Regions from separate parts of the Spirillospora sp. NPDC048911 genome, predicted to be linked through region 2. Evidence: predicted binding sites of a transcription regulator. Region 2 holds the regulator's gene; the other holds the start of a gene.
What was found. The regulator HspR, encoded in region 2, represses chaperone genes until heat shock. The targets are predictions, from matches to a motif close to ANTTGAGTCNNNNNGACTCAANT.

Region 1 (7,181 bases), on a different contig from region 2:
GCCCCGCAGGTCGAAGTAGGTGGTCATGCTCTGCGCCAACGGCCAGACGGCGCCGAGGTCATGCTCCTCGGCCGAGCGCACCTGGCCGGACAGCAGGACGCGTTCGTCGTCGAACCAGCTGAACGGCGCGCCCCGGACGGCCTCGCGCAGGTGGGCGGGCGCGCGCCAGACCGGCGGCGGGGCCGGGTCGAGGCCGTACCAGTGCGGGAGTTCGGCGTCGGCCGCGGCGGCCAGGTCTTGCCATCCGCCGAGCACACGGCGGAGCGCGGGAATCCGGTCGGCCGAGTCTGTGAGCTCGGCGGCCAAGAGGTGGATCAGGTCGTGCACGCGGTAGCGCGGCCCGGTCACGCCGCGTCCGGCGGGCTCGACCAGGTGAACGTCCACGAGGTCGTCCAGGAGGCCTTCGGCGGCGCCCGCGTCCGCGCCGACGTCGGCCAGCAGGGCGGCGGGCACCCACGAAGGAAACTCTGGGATCTCCAACGCCCCGAGCCGGCGGAAGAGGCGCCGCTGATCGGGGCTCAGCGCGGCGTAGGAGTCCTGGAAGCTCGCCCGGACGCCGGCGTCGCCCTGCTTTAACCAGTCGAGCCGGTCACGCTGGGAGACCAGGCGCCGGGCCAGGTCCGCGACCGTCAGGTCGGGCCGGGTGCGCAGGCGCGCGGCCGCGATCCGGACGGCCAGCGGCAGCCCGCCGCACAGCCGGACGATCTCGGCCGCCGCGGCCGGCTCGGCCGTGACACGGCCTGGGCCCGCGATGGCCCCGAACAGCCGCAGGCCCTCGTCGGCGGGCAGCGCGTCGAGCGGCACGGCCCGCAGCGCGCCCTCGCCCGCCAGCCGCCGGCGGCTCGTGATCAGCACCGCGCAGCGCGGCTCGGCGGGCACCAGCGGGCGCAGCTGCTCCTCGTCCGTCACGTCGTCCAGGACGAGGAGGACGCGGCGGGTGGCCAGCAGCTCGCGGAACAGCGAGCCGCGTTCGTCGGCCGCCTGCGGCACGCCCGCCGGCGGCACGCCGAGCGCGTGCAGGAAGGCCGCCAGCACGTCGGCGGCGTCGGCCGTGCCGAGCCGCGCGTAGAGCTGGCCGTCGGCGTAGACCTGCCGGTTGCGGTGGGCGAGGCGCAGGGCGAGCGCGGTCTTGCCGATGCCGCCCGGCCCGGTGATCGCGATGCGCGGCGGGGCCGCCCGGGGCCCGCCCGACGCCAGGACGGCGTCCAGCTCCGCCAGCAGGTCTTCCCGGCCCACATGATCGGCGACGTCGGCCGGGAGCTGGCGCGGCACGACGTAGGGCAGGCCGCGCACGGCGTCGGCGTTCTCCGCGCCGTGCACACCCGTCAGGATCGCCCGGTGGAGCTGCTGGAGCCTGGTGGACGGCTCGATCCCCAGCTCGCTCACCATGCGCTCGCGGGCGTCCCGGAACACCGCGAGGGCGTCGGCGGGCCGGCCCGCGCGGGAGAGGACGGTCATGAGCTGGCCGCTGAAGCGCTCCCGGAGCGGATGCTCCCGGACGAGCGCGTGCAGTTCGGCGACGAGCTCGTCGTGCCGGCCCTGGGCGATGTCGGCGTCGATCCGGTCCTCCAGCGCGGCCGGCCGGAGATCCTCCCAGTCCAGCGCGGCGCGCCGTACGTAGGGCGAGGCCACGTCGGCGCACACCGGACCGCGCCACCGGGCCGTCGCCGCGTGCAGGAGCCCGGCGGCGAGCAGGTGCTCCCCCGCCGCCATGTGCCGCCTCGCCCGCTCGACCTCGCGCCGGAAGACCGAGAGGTCCAGCTGGTCGTCCGACAGCCGCAACCGGTATCCGGGCGGGATCGTGTCGATCGGCGCGGACGTGCGTTCGCCGCCCGCGCCCAGGTTGCGGCGCAGGCGGGAGACCATGCCCTGGAGCTGCACCCGCCACGAGTTGGGCGGCTCGTCCTCCCACAGCGCCCGCGCGAGCCGGTCCATCGACACGACCCGGCCGGCCTCCAGCAGGAGCAGGCCGAGCACGGCGCGCGGCTGGGGGCCGCCCACGTCCAGCGGCACGCCGTCGCGCTCGGCGACCACTGGGCCGAGGACGCGGAAGTACAGCCCACCGGGCATCGGCGTCGACCTCACGGCATGCGGAAAAGGGGCGCGGAGGCGCCCACTGTAACCGCTCCGCTCCCGCTATGCCGGAGTTCTGCCTACGCGCCGGTGATCTTCACCTCTCTCCTGCCCCCGCCTCGGCCGCCGTACGAGGCGGGGCCGTGGCCAGAACGTGGACGTCCCCGCGAACGATCGGGCGTCTTCGCGACCCGGATGCGCACCGGACCCCTCCGGTGACGCGCACCCGCAACGTGACCCCGCCCCCGCGAAGACGCCCCGTCTTGCCGTGCGCACAGAGCATCTCGCGGGCCGCTAACAATCCGCTAAGCGCCACAATCCGCCGACAACGACAGAACGCCCGTGCCTCGGCACGGGCGTTCCGTTCGTCGAACGATCAGACGGTGACGGGGGTGTCGGTGGTGGCCGGCTCCAGGGCCAGGTCCAGCACCTCACGGACGTCGCTGACGGCGAAGACCGTCATGTTCTCCAGCACCTCCGCCGGCACCTCCTCCAGGTCCGGCTCGTTCCGCTTGGGCACGATCGCGGTCGTGATGCCGAGGCGGCTGGCCGCGAGCAGCTTCTGCTTGAGCCCGCCGATCGGCAGCACCCGCCCGGTCAGGGAGACCTCACCGGTCATCGCGACGTCCGACCGGACCGGCCGCCCCGACAGGAGCGACGCCAGCGCCGTGGTCATCGTGATGCCCGCGCTCGGCCCGTCCTTCGGGATCGCGCCGGCGGGCACGTGGACGTGCACGCCGCGGTCCTTCAGGTCGCCGACCGGCAGTTCGAGCTCGGCGCCCCGCGAGCGCAGGTAGCTGAGCGCGATCCGGGCCGACTCCTTCATGACGTCGCCGAGCTGGCCCGTCAGGGTGACCCCGGTGTCGCCGGTCTCCTTGTCGGCCAGCGACGCCTCGATGTAGAGCACGTCGCCGCCCGCGCCGGTGACCGCCAGGCCCGTCGCGACCCCCGGAACGCCCGTCCGCCGTTCGGACTTGCTGAGCTCGACCTCCGGCGTGAACCGCGGCCGTCCCAGGTAGTCCTTCAGGTCCTCGGCACCGACCGTGATCGGCAGTTCGGCCTTCTCCAGCGCCACGTTCGCCGCGACCTTGCGCAGGACGCGGGCGATCGACCGGTCCAGCGACCGCACGCCGGCCTCGCGGGTGTACTCGCCCGCCAGCAGCCGCAGCGCGCCGTCCTCGAACACGACCTCGGCGGCCTCCAGCCCGGCCTTCTCCAGCTGGCGCGGCAGCAGGTGGTCGCGGGCGATCGTGACCTTCTCGTCCTCGGTGTAGCCGTCCAGCTGGACCAGCTCCATGCGGTCCAGGAGCGGCCCGGGAATCGCCTCGATCACGTTCGCCGTCGCCAGGAAGAGCACGTCGCTGAGGTCGAGCTCGACCTCCAGGTAGTGGTCGCGGAACGTGTGGTTCTGCTCGGGGTCCAGGACTTCGAGCAGCGCCGCCGTGGGGTCGCCCCGGTAGTCGGCGCCGACCTTGTCGACCTCATCCAGCAAGACCACGGGATTCATCGACCCGGCCTCGCGGATGGCCCGCACGATCCGTCCCGGCAGAGCACCCACGTACGTACGCCGGTGTCCACGGATCTCGGCCTCATCTCGCACACCGCCCAAGGCGACGCGCACGAACTTGCGCCCCATGGCCCGCGCCACGGACTCGCCAAGGGAGGTCTTGCCGACTCCAGGAGGCCCGGCCAGTGCCAGAACAGCACCGGACCTGCGCCCGCCAACAACGCCAAGCCCGCGATCCGCACGCCGCTTCCTGACGGCGAGGTACTCGATGATGCGCTCCTTCACATCGCCAAGCCCAGCGTGGTCGGCGTCCAGAATTTCTCTGGCGCCCGCGATGTCGTAGGAGTCCTCAGTCCGCTCGTTCCACGGAATATCGAGCACCGTGTCGAGCCACGTCCGGATCCACCCGCCCTCGGGCGAGGCGTCCGACGAGCGCTCCAGCTTGTCGACCTCCTTGAGCGCGGCCTCGCGCACCTTCTCCGGAAGGTCCGCGGCCTCGATCCGGGCCCGGTAGTCGTCCTCCTCGTCGGCAGGGTCGCCGTTCAGCTCGGCCAGCTCCTTGCGGACGGCCTCCAACTGCTGCCGCAGCAGGAACTCCCGCTGGGTCTTCTCCATCCCCTCCTGGACGTCCTTGCGGATCGTCTCCGCGACGTCCAGCTCAGCGAGGTGATCCCGGGCCCACCCGATGACGAGTTCGAGCCGCTCCACCACGTCCGGCGTCTCGAGCACCTCGATCTTCTGCTCGATCGACAGGTAGGGCGCGTACCCCGAGTTGTCCGCCAGAGCAGAAGGATCATCGATCTGCTGAACGACATCGACGACCTGCCAGGCGCCCCGCTTCTGCAGGATCGCGCTCACCAGGCCCTTGTACTCCTTGGCGAGCTCCTCGGCACCGCCACCGCGCACCTCGATCTCGGTGCCCTCGACCCACAGCGCCGCGCCCGGCCCCGTGGTCCCGGTGCCGATCTGCACGCGGGAGACACCTCGGACGACCGCCCCGGGCTCACCCCCGGGCAGCCGCCCCTCCTGCTCGATCACGCCCAGCGTCCCGACCGCGGCGTACTGCCCGTTGAGCCGGGGCACCAGCAGCACCCGCGGCTTGACGGCGGACCGGATGCCCGGCCCCTTCGACTGCGCCACGGCCCGAGCCGCCTCGATGGCCGCCCGCACCTCCGAGCTCTCCGACAGGTCCAGCGGAACGACCATGCCCGGCAGCACGACCCCGTCGTCCAGGGGCAGCACCGGCAGCGTCAGGGTCTCGCTCATGCTCAGCTCCAAAGTCTCGTAGGAACCCCACCCGAAGGTTGAGTCATACTCACTCAAGAAAACGGAGCACGAGTTTGTTTCCTCAGCAACGTTCGCTCTCAGCGATCACCCACCCGGGTGACGCTGAGTACGGGGGCCCGGGTTGGTGAGTACTGGTACTCAGGCGGGCGCTCGAAGGCGCGGGCAGGGTTGCGGGATGCGACAACTGGAACTACGTCTGTCGTCGGAGACGGACCTTGAGTGGATCCATCGGCTCAGGCATGAGGTGTACGCGCGAGAGCTCGGCCAGCACGTCCCCAATGCCGCCGGGGTTCTCAGCGATGACCTTGACGGGGTCTACATCGTGGCGATTCGCGATGGCGAACCGGCGGGGTTCATCAGCGTGACGCCTCCCTGGGCGGGCCGTTACTCGATCGACAAGTACCTGCGGAGGGACGAGCATCCGGGGTTGGGGGACGGGCTCTTCGAGATCCGGATTCTGGCCGTCGACCTGGAGCGGCGGGGGGAGCTGCTCGGCAAGCTGCTCATGTACGCGGCGCTTCGCTGGGTGATGGCGCACGGGGGCAGGAGCATCGTGGCCTTGGGCCGCGCCGAGCTTTTGCCGATGTACCTGGAGCTGGGGCTGACGCCTGGTGACGTGGCGGTGCGGTCGGGGGCCGTTGAGTATGAGCTTCTGACCGGGGACGTGGCCGAGCTCACCGATGGGGTCTTGGAGCGGTACGGCGCGGTGCTGCGTGAACTCCGGGGGACGGTGCGCTGGGAGTTGGAGGTCTCGTTTCTTCCTGCGGACGAGTGCGGGCATGGGGGCGCTTCCATCGGGGCGCTGGGACGCGGGTTCGAGACTTTGGACGCGCGCTGGGATGTTGTTCCAGCGGACGTGCTCGACGCCTGGTTTCCGCCGGCTCCCGGTGCGGTCGCGGCTCTCGACGGGCAGGACTGGATCGCACGGACCTCGCCCCCGGCGCAGGGCGGTGGGCTCATCGAGGAGATCGCGCTTCGCCGGGGTGTGCCCGAGGCAGCCGTTGTTCTCGGCGCGGGCTCTTCCGATCTCATTTTTCGTGCGTTCCGCAGCTGGCTGGACGCGTCCAGCCGGGTGCTCCTGATCGATCCCTGCTACGGCGAGTACGCGCACGTGGTCGAGCGGGTGATCGGCTGCCGGGCCGACCGGTTCCCGCTGCGGCGCGAGGAGGGGTGGCGGATCGATCCCGAACGCCTGGCGGGTGCTCTGCGAGCCGGTTATGACCTGGTGGTCATTGTCAATCCCAACAATCCGACGGGGGTGCATCTCGACGCGGATCAGTTGCGGGAGGTGATGGCGGGAGCTCCGGGCACGCGGTTCTGGATCGACGAGGCGTACGCCGGTTATGCCGGGCGGTCGCTGGAACCTGCCGACAACGCCGTCATCTGCACATCGCTGTCCAAGATGTACGCCCTGTCGGGTCTGCGGGCGGCCTATCTCACCGCGCCGGAGGCGATCGCGGCCGAACTGCGGCGCTGGACCCCGCCGTGGGCGGTGAGCCTGCCCGCCCAGATCGCGGCGGTGAACGCGCTGCGTGATCCGGAGTATTACGCCGCCCGCTGGGCGCAGACGGTGGCGCTGCGCGCCGAGTTGGCCGCGGGGCTGGCTGGGATCCATGAGGAGTTGCAGGTCGATGAGGCGGTGGCGAACTTCGTCCTGCTCACGCTGCCGCAGGGGGCGGCCCGGCTTGTCGACCGGTGCCGGCGGCAGGGGGTGTTCCTGCGAGACCTGTCACCGCTGTCCCCGGCGTTCGAGGGCAGAACGGTGCGGATCGCGGTACGCGACGCCAAGGCCAACGCCCGTGTGGTCGAGGCCGTCGCCGAAGCGCTGCACGTCGCGTGACCGACGTCGCCATCATCGCCGGTGTGCTGCTCGCCGGCGGCGTCGCGGCCGGACTGTCCAGGCGGCGGGAGTACGTGCTGCGGTGGTGCGCCTGGGCGGTGGGCGTGCCGGTCGTGCTCGCCGCCCTCCGGGCAGGTCCCGGCGGTGCGGCCGTCCTCGCGGGAGCGGCGGGAGTGGCCTGCGCCCTGGAGTACGGCGGGCTGACCCGCCTTCCCTGGGTTGATCGCGCCGTCCTCACCGTCGCCGTGCCCATGGTCCCGGTGACGGCTTGGGTGGCACCCGCTCAGTTGCCCCAGGTTCTCATCCTCGCCCTTGTCGCGGTCGCACTGGTGCCGGTCTTGGCCGGTGACGCCACCGGCGGGCTGTCCAGGCTGTGCTTCGGGATGCTGGGAGTGATCTGGTTCGCGCCGCTGGCCGGGGTGGTCCTGCTCGGCCCGGCGGTCCTGGCGTTGTTCGCCGCGGTGTCGATCGCCG
Region 2 (7,181 bases):
GCCTCAACGTCCTGCGCATCATCAACGAGCCGACGTCCGCGGCGCTGGCCTACCACCTGGAGAAGGAGAACGAGGCCACGATCCTCGTCTTCGACCTCGGTGGCGGCACCTTCGACGTCTCCCTGCTCGAGGTGGGCGACGGCGTGGTCGAGGTCAAGGCGACCTCCGGCGACAACCACCTGGGCGGCGACGACTGGGACCAGAAGGTCGTCGACTGGCTGGTCGAGAAGTTCAAGAACGCCAACGGCGTCGACCTGTCCAAGGACAAGATGGCCCTCCAGCGCCTCCGCGAGGCCGGCGAGAAGGCCAAGATCGAGCTGTCCAGCTCGACCGAGACGCAGATCAACCTGCCCTACATCACGGCGTCGTCCGAGGGTCCGCTGCACCTGGACGAGAAGCTCAGCCGCGCCGAGTTCCAGCGGCTCACCGCCGACCTGCTCGAGCGCACCAAGGCGCCGTTCAAGAACGTGCTCAAGGACGCCGGCATCACCGTCGAGGGCATCGACCAGGTCGTCCTGGTCGGCGGCTCGACCCGCATGCCCGCCGTCTCCGAGCTGGTCAAGGAGCTGACCGGCGGCAAGGAGCCCAACAAGGGCGTCAACCCCGACGAGGTCGTCGCCATCGGCGCCAGCCTCCAGGCGGGCGTGCTCAAGGGCGAGGTCAAGGACGTCCTCCTGCTGGACGTGACCCCGCTGTCGCTGGGCATCGAGACCAAGGGCGGCATCTTCACCAAGATCATCGAGCGGAACACCACGATCCCGACCAAGCGCTCGGAGACGTTCACCACCGCCGACGACAACCAGCCGTCCGTGGAGATCCAGGTCTTCCAGGGCGAGCGCGAGATCGCCGCGTACAACAAGAAGCTCGGCACCTTCCAGCTGACCGGCCTGCCGCCGGCGCCGCGCGGCGTCCCGCAGATCGAGGTCACCTTCGACATCGACGCCAACGGCATCGTCAACGTCTCCGCCAAGGACCAGGGCACCGGCCGCGAGCAGTCGATGGTCATCACGGGCGGCTCGGCGCTGCCCAAGGACGACATCGAGAAGATGATGCGCGAGGCCGAGGAGTACGCCGAGGAGGACCGCAAGCGCAAGGAGGAGGCCGAGGTCCGCAACCAGGCCGACACCCTCGCCTACTCGACCGAGAAGTTCATCCGGGAGAACGACGAGAAGGTCCCGGACGAGCTCAAGAAGGAGGTCGGGGACGCGGTCGCCGAGGTCAAGAAGAACCTCGAGGGCACCGACGTCGACGCGATCCGCACCAGCGCCGAGAAGCTGGCCCAGGTCAGCCAGAAGATGGGCGCCGCGATGTACGCGCAGAACCCCGAGGGCGCCGCGGCCGCCGATGACGCCGGGCCGACCGCCGACGCCCAGGGGGGCGAGCAGCCGCAGGACGACGAGGTCGTCGACGCCGAGATCGTGGACGACGACAAGCCGAAGGGCGGTGCCGCGTGACCAAGCCTCCTGCCGAGGGCGAGGAGCGCGAAGGTCCGGTGATCCGCGACAAGCGGCGCATCGATCCCAAGACCGGCCAGGTCCGGGAGCCGGCGGAGCAGCCGGCCCCCGGATCGCCGGGGGGCGAGGCCGCCGCGGCCGCCGCGGGCACCACGACCAGCGACGAGTCTCAGGCCCCTCAGACACAGGCCCTCAAGACGCAGCTCGACGAGCGCACCGCGGACCTCAAGCGGCTCAAGGCGGAGTACGACAACTACCGCAAGCGGGTCGAGCGCGACCGGGTGGCGGTTCGCGAGCAGGCCCTGGCCAACGTGCTCAGCGAGCTCCTTCCGGTGCTCGACGACATCGGCCGGGCCCGTGACCACGACGAGCTCACCGGCGGCTTCAAGTCGGTGGGCGAGGCGCTGGAGGCGGTCACCGGCAAGCTCGGGCTGGAACGTTTCGGCGAGAAGGGCGAGCCCTTCGACCCGGTGGTGCACGAGGCGCTCATGCACGCGTACTCGGCCGACGTGACCGAGACGAGCGTGGCGGACGTGCTCCAGCCCGGTTACCGCATCGGCGAGCGGGTCCTGCGGGCCGCGCGCGTCGCGGTGGCCGAGCCCGACCCGGGCGGCGGCGACGCCGAGACCGGCGGCGAAGGCGAGTGACCCGCGTCCGGGTGGTCCCTTTCCCTCCTGCGGGGAAGGGGACCACCCGGGCCGGGACGCAGTAGACGAAGACGTAGTGGCACTAGCAGAAAGCGGGGCGCCGTGAGCACCAAGGACTACCTGGAGAAGGACTACTACAAGGTCCTGGGTGTCTCGAAGTCCGCCTCGCAGGACGAGATCAAGAAGTCCTACCGCAAGCTGGCGCGCAAGTACCACCCGGACGCCAACAAGGGCGACACCGACTCCGAGGAGAAGTTCAAGGAGGTCTCCGAGGCCTACGACGTCCTCTCCGACGAGAAGCGCCGCAAGGAGTACGACTCCATGCGGGCCATGCCCGGCGGCTTCCGCGGCCAGCAGGGCGGCGGCTTCGGGTTCGACCTGGGCGACCTCTTCGGCCAGCCGGGCGCCGGGGGCGCCGCGGGCGGGGCGGGCGAGCGTATAGGAGACATCTTCGGCGGCCTGTTCAACCGCGGCGGCGGGGCCGGCGGCCGGACGACCGGCACGCGGCGCGCACGGCGCGGCTCGGACGTCGAGACCGAGGTGACGCTGTCGTTCGGCCGCTCGATGAACGGCGTGACCGTCCCCATCAAGCTGACCAGCGAGGCCGCCTGCCCGACCTGCCGCGGCACCGGCGCCAAGGCCGGCACCGTGCCGCGGGTCTGCCCGTCCTGCGAGGGCACCGGCCACGAGACGCGCAACCTGGGCAACTTCGGCTTCCAGGAGCCGTGCAAGGAGTGCCGCGGCCGCGGGCTCGTCGTCGACGACCCGTGCACCACCTGCCACGGCAGCGGCCGCGCGACCGGCACCCGCACGATCCAGGCCCGCATCCCGGCGGGCGTCGCCGACGGGCAGAAGATCCGGCTGAAGGGCAAGGGCGCGCCCGGCGAGAACGGCGGCCCGGCCGGCGACCTCTACGTCAACATCAAGGTGCTGCCGCACAAGGCGTTCGGCCGCAGCGGCGACAACCTGACCCTGACGGTCCCGGTGACGTTCCCCGAGGCCGCGCTGGGCGCCGAGATCAAGGTGCCCACGTTCCAGGGCCAGCCGGTGACGCTGCGCCTGCCGGAGGGCACGCCCAACGGCCGCACCCTGCGCGTGAAGGGCCGCGGCGCCCCCCGCCGCGACGGCAGCAAGGGCGATCTGCTCGTCACGATCGACGTGCAGGTGCCGCAGAAGATCGACGACACGACCCGCGAGGCGCTGGAGCGCCTGCGCGCCGCCGGCGACGGCGACGACCTGCGCAGCGAGCTGCTCCAGCAGGCCCGAGAGGAGTGATCATGGACCCGTTCGGCGACGACACCCCGGTCTATGTGATCTCGGTGGCGGCGCAACTGTCCGGCCTCCATCCGCAGACGCTGCGGACCTACGACCGGATGGGACTGGTCTCACCCGGCCGCACCGCGGGCCGCGGCCGCCGCTACTCCATGCGCGACATCGTGCTGTTGCGCGAGATCCAGCGGCTCTCCCAGGAAGAGGGCATCAACCTCTCCGGCATCAAGCACATCCTCGAACTGCAGCGCGACAACATCCACCTCCGCGAAGAGCTGGCCAAGGCGCACGCGGCCATCGAGGACCTCGCCAACGAACTCGAGTCGACCCGGGCCGTGGCGGCGCGGCTGGCGCAGCAGCGCCGGCGCGGCGACGTCCCGGACTCGCCGGGCACCGATCTCGTGCCGATCCGCCACACCGGCGTCGTGATCTGGCACGAACGCCGTTCCGACTGACCGGGTCACCACCACCGACCTCGTCACCACCACCGACTGGACTGACACCACAGATCTGACTGACCACCACAGATCACGGGGCGAACGAAGACCTATGGAAAACAAGCTGACACTGAAGAGCCGCGAAGCGCTGACGGTGGCGCTCCGCCAGGCCGCGGGCGAGGGCAACCCGCAGGTCGAGCCCCTGCATCTGCTCGCGGCGCTGCTGACCGTCCCGGAGGGCACCACGGTGCCGCTGCTGAAGACGGTCGGCGCCGACCCGCAGGCGGTGCGCCGCCGGGTGGACGAGCAGATCGCCCAGCTGCCCAAGGCCTCCGGTTCCACCGTTCCCGAGCCGCGCCTCTCCGGCCAGCTCCAGCGCGTCATCAACACCGCGCAGCACCGCGCCGAGGAGCTTGAGGACGAGTACGTCTCGACCGAGCACCTGCTGGTCGGCCTGGCCGCCGACGGGGGCCCGACGGCCGCGCTGCTGAAGGAGTTCGGCGCGACCCCGCAGGCGCTGCTCGACGCGTTCAAGGACGTGCGCGGCAGCGCCAAAGTGACGAGTGAGAGCCCTGAAGACACCTACAAGGCGCTGGAGAAGTACGGCGTCGACCTGACGGCGGCGGCCCGCGAGGGCAAGCTCGACCCGGTCATCGGCCGCGACACCGAGATCCGCCGCGTCGTGCAGGTGCTCTCCCGCCGCACGAAGAACAACCCCGTCCTCATCGGCGAGCCCGGCGTCGGCAAGACCGCCGTCGTCGAGGGACTCGCCCAGCGCATCATCGCCGGGGACGTGCCCGAGTCGCTGCGCAACAAGCGGCTGATCTCGCTCGACCTGGGCTCGATGGTCGCGGGCGCCAAGTACCGCGGCGAGTTCGAGGAACGCCTCAAGGCGGTGCTCACCGAGATCAAGGAGAGCGACGGCCAGGTCGTCACGTTCATCGACGAGCTGCACACGGTCGTCGGCGCGGGCGCGGCCGAGGGCGCGATGGACGCGGGCAACATGCTCAAGCCGATGCTGGCGCGCGGCGAGCTGCGCATGATCGGCGCGACCACGCTCGACGAGTACCGCGAGCGCATCGAGAAGGACCCGGCGCTGGAGCGCCGCTTCCAGCAGGTCTTCGTCGGCGAGCCGTCCGTCGAGGACACCATCGCGATCCTGCGCGGGCTGAAGGGCCGGTACGAGGCGCACCACAAGGTGGTGATCTCCGACGCCGCGCTCGTCGCCGCCGCGACCCTCTCCGACCGCTACATCACCGCGCGGTTCCTGCCGGACAAGGCGATCGACCTCGTGGACGAGTCGGCGTCCCGGCTCCGCATGGAGATCGACTCGCGGCCGGTGGAGATCGACGAGCTGCAGCGCGCCGTCGACCGGCTCAAGATGGAGGAGCTGACGCTCGCCAAGGAGACCGACGAGGCGTCCAAGCAGCGCCTCGTCCGGCTCCGCAAGGACCTCGCCGACCGCCAGGAGCACCTCGACTCGCTCAACGCCCGGTGGGAGCACGAGAAGGCCGGGCTCAACCGGGTCGGCGAGATCAAGGAGCGCATCGACCAGCTGCGCGGCGAGGCCGAGCGCGCCCAGCGCGACGGCGACCTGGAGACCTCCGCGCGCCTGTCGTACGGGGAGATCCCGGCGCTGGAGAAGCAGCTCGCCGAGGCGTCCGAGCAGGCCGAGACCGAGAACGCCGACGCGATGGTCAAGGAGGAGGTCGGCCCCGACGACATCGCCGACGTGGTCGCCTCCTGGACCGGCATCCCGGCGGGACGCCTGATGGAGGGCGAGACCGCCAAGCTGCTCCGCATGGAGGACGAGCTCGGCAAGCGGCTCATCGGGCAGCGCGCCGCCGTGAAGACGGTCTCGGACGCGGTGCGCCGCGCCCGCGCGGGCATCTCCGACCCCGACCGCCCCACCGGCTCGTTCCTCTTCCTGGGGCCGACCGGCGTCGGCAAGACCGAGCTGGCCAAGGCGCTCGCGGAGTTCCTCTTCGACGACGAACGGGCCATCACGCGCATCGACATGAGCGAGTACTCCGAGAAGCACTCGGTGGCCCGCCTCGTCGGCGCCCCTCCCGGCTATGTCGGCTACGAGGAGGGCGGCCAGCTCACCGAGGCCGTCCGGCGCCGTCCCTACTCGGTGGTGCTGCTGGACGAGGTGGAGAAGGCGCACCCCGAGGTCTTCGACATCCTGCTCCAGGTGCTGGACGACGGGCGGCTCACCGACGGGCAGGGCCGCACGGTCGACTTCCGCAACACGATCCTGATCCTGACGTCCAACATCGGGTCGCAGTTCCTGGTCGACCCGACGCTGGAGAACGGGGCCAAGCGCGACGCGGTCATGAACGCCGTCCGGAGCTCCTTCAAGCCGGAGTTCCTCAACCGGCTCGACGACGTGATCCTGTTCGACGCGCTGACCACCGACGAGCTGACCCGGATCGTCGACCTGCAGGTCGACAACCTGGCCGCGCGCCTGGCCGACCGGCAGCTCGGGCTGGAGGTCACCGACGCGGCCCGCGAGTGGCTGGCGCTGACCGGCTACGACCCGCTGTACGGGGCGCGGCCGCTGCGCCGGCTCGTCCAGACCGCGATCGGCGACCAGCTCGCCCGCGAGCTGCTGGCGGGCGAGGTCCGCGACGGCGACCGGGTGGTCGTGGATCTCGACGAGGCCGCCGACGCCCTCACCGTCACCCCGGCCAAGGGCCTGTCCCTGGCCAAGTGACACCCAGGCCAAGTGACACACGAGCCAAGTGACACACGAGCCAGGCGAATAGACCGGCCGGGTGATAGACCGGCCGGGTGAATACGCCGGTTGGCTGAATTCGGCGAAGGCCGCCGTCCAGAGCTCTGGGCGGCGGTCTTTTCGTATGCCCGCCAACTGTCTGAAATTAGGGGTTGACGGGTGCGCGACTCCTTTATAAAGTCTCACGCATGGAGTCCTGATCCTCACGGTTGAGCACAGTCGTCGCCTCGCGCGGCCCGCTCCCAGCGCATAGCTCCCGGCCTGTCAGCTCTGGTGTTCCACGTCCACACGTCGGCACGTTCCCGTGCCCGTAGCGGACGTGACGTCCTTCTGCACGCTCCGGCGAGCATTCCTCATCCATTCACCGGTCCGCCATGACCCCTTTTCGGCGACCGTTTCATGAGCCTGCTCGGAGGTTTATCTTATGCGTACCGAAAATCAGGACCTCGCCAATATCCTCGCCGCCAAGAACCTGGGCGAGAACGGCAAGAAGAAGAACAAGAAGCAGCAGCGGCGCAACGTCGACCCCAAGGCCGCCGCGGCCTTCGCGCGCGGCGGAGCGGGGCGCCGGAACGCCCGGCAGATGCCCACCCGGCAGCTCAACCGGGGCCGCTGACACTCGATCGAGGCCGCTGAC

Region 1: the regulator HspR is predicted to act here: its motif matches at 4,883-4,905, upstream of lon (endopeptidase La).

What each region holds. Positions count from the first base shown of each region.
Region 1 is NZ_JBICUD010000011.1:238,174-245,354, forward strand. It holds gene ACGFNU_RS40290 (BTAD domain-containing putative transcriptional regulator) at 1-2,070, opposite strand, end outside; gene lon (endopeptidase La) at 2,450-4,846, opposite strand; gene ACGFNU_RS40300 (aminotransferase class I/II-fold pyridoxal phosphate-dependent enzyme) at 5,043-6,707, shown strand; gene ACGFNU_RS40305 (phosphatidate cytidylyltransferase) at 6,704-7,181, shown strand, end outside.
Region 2 is NZ_JBICUD010000001.1:471,080-478,260, forward strand. It holds gene dnaK (molecular chaperone DnaK) at 1-1,454, shown strand, start outside; gene grpE (nucleotide exchange factor GrpE) at 1,451-2,101, shown strand; gene dnaJ (molecular chaperone DnaJ) at 2,204-3,376, shown strand; gene ACGFNU_RS02225 (heat shock protein transcriptional repressor HspR) at 3,379-3,825, shown strand; gene clpB (ATP-dependent chaperone ClpB) at 3,920-6,523, shown strand; gene ACGFNU_RS02235 (hypothetical protein) at 6,969-7,160, shown strand.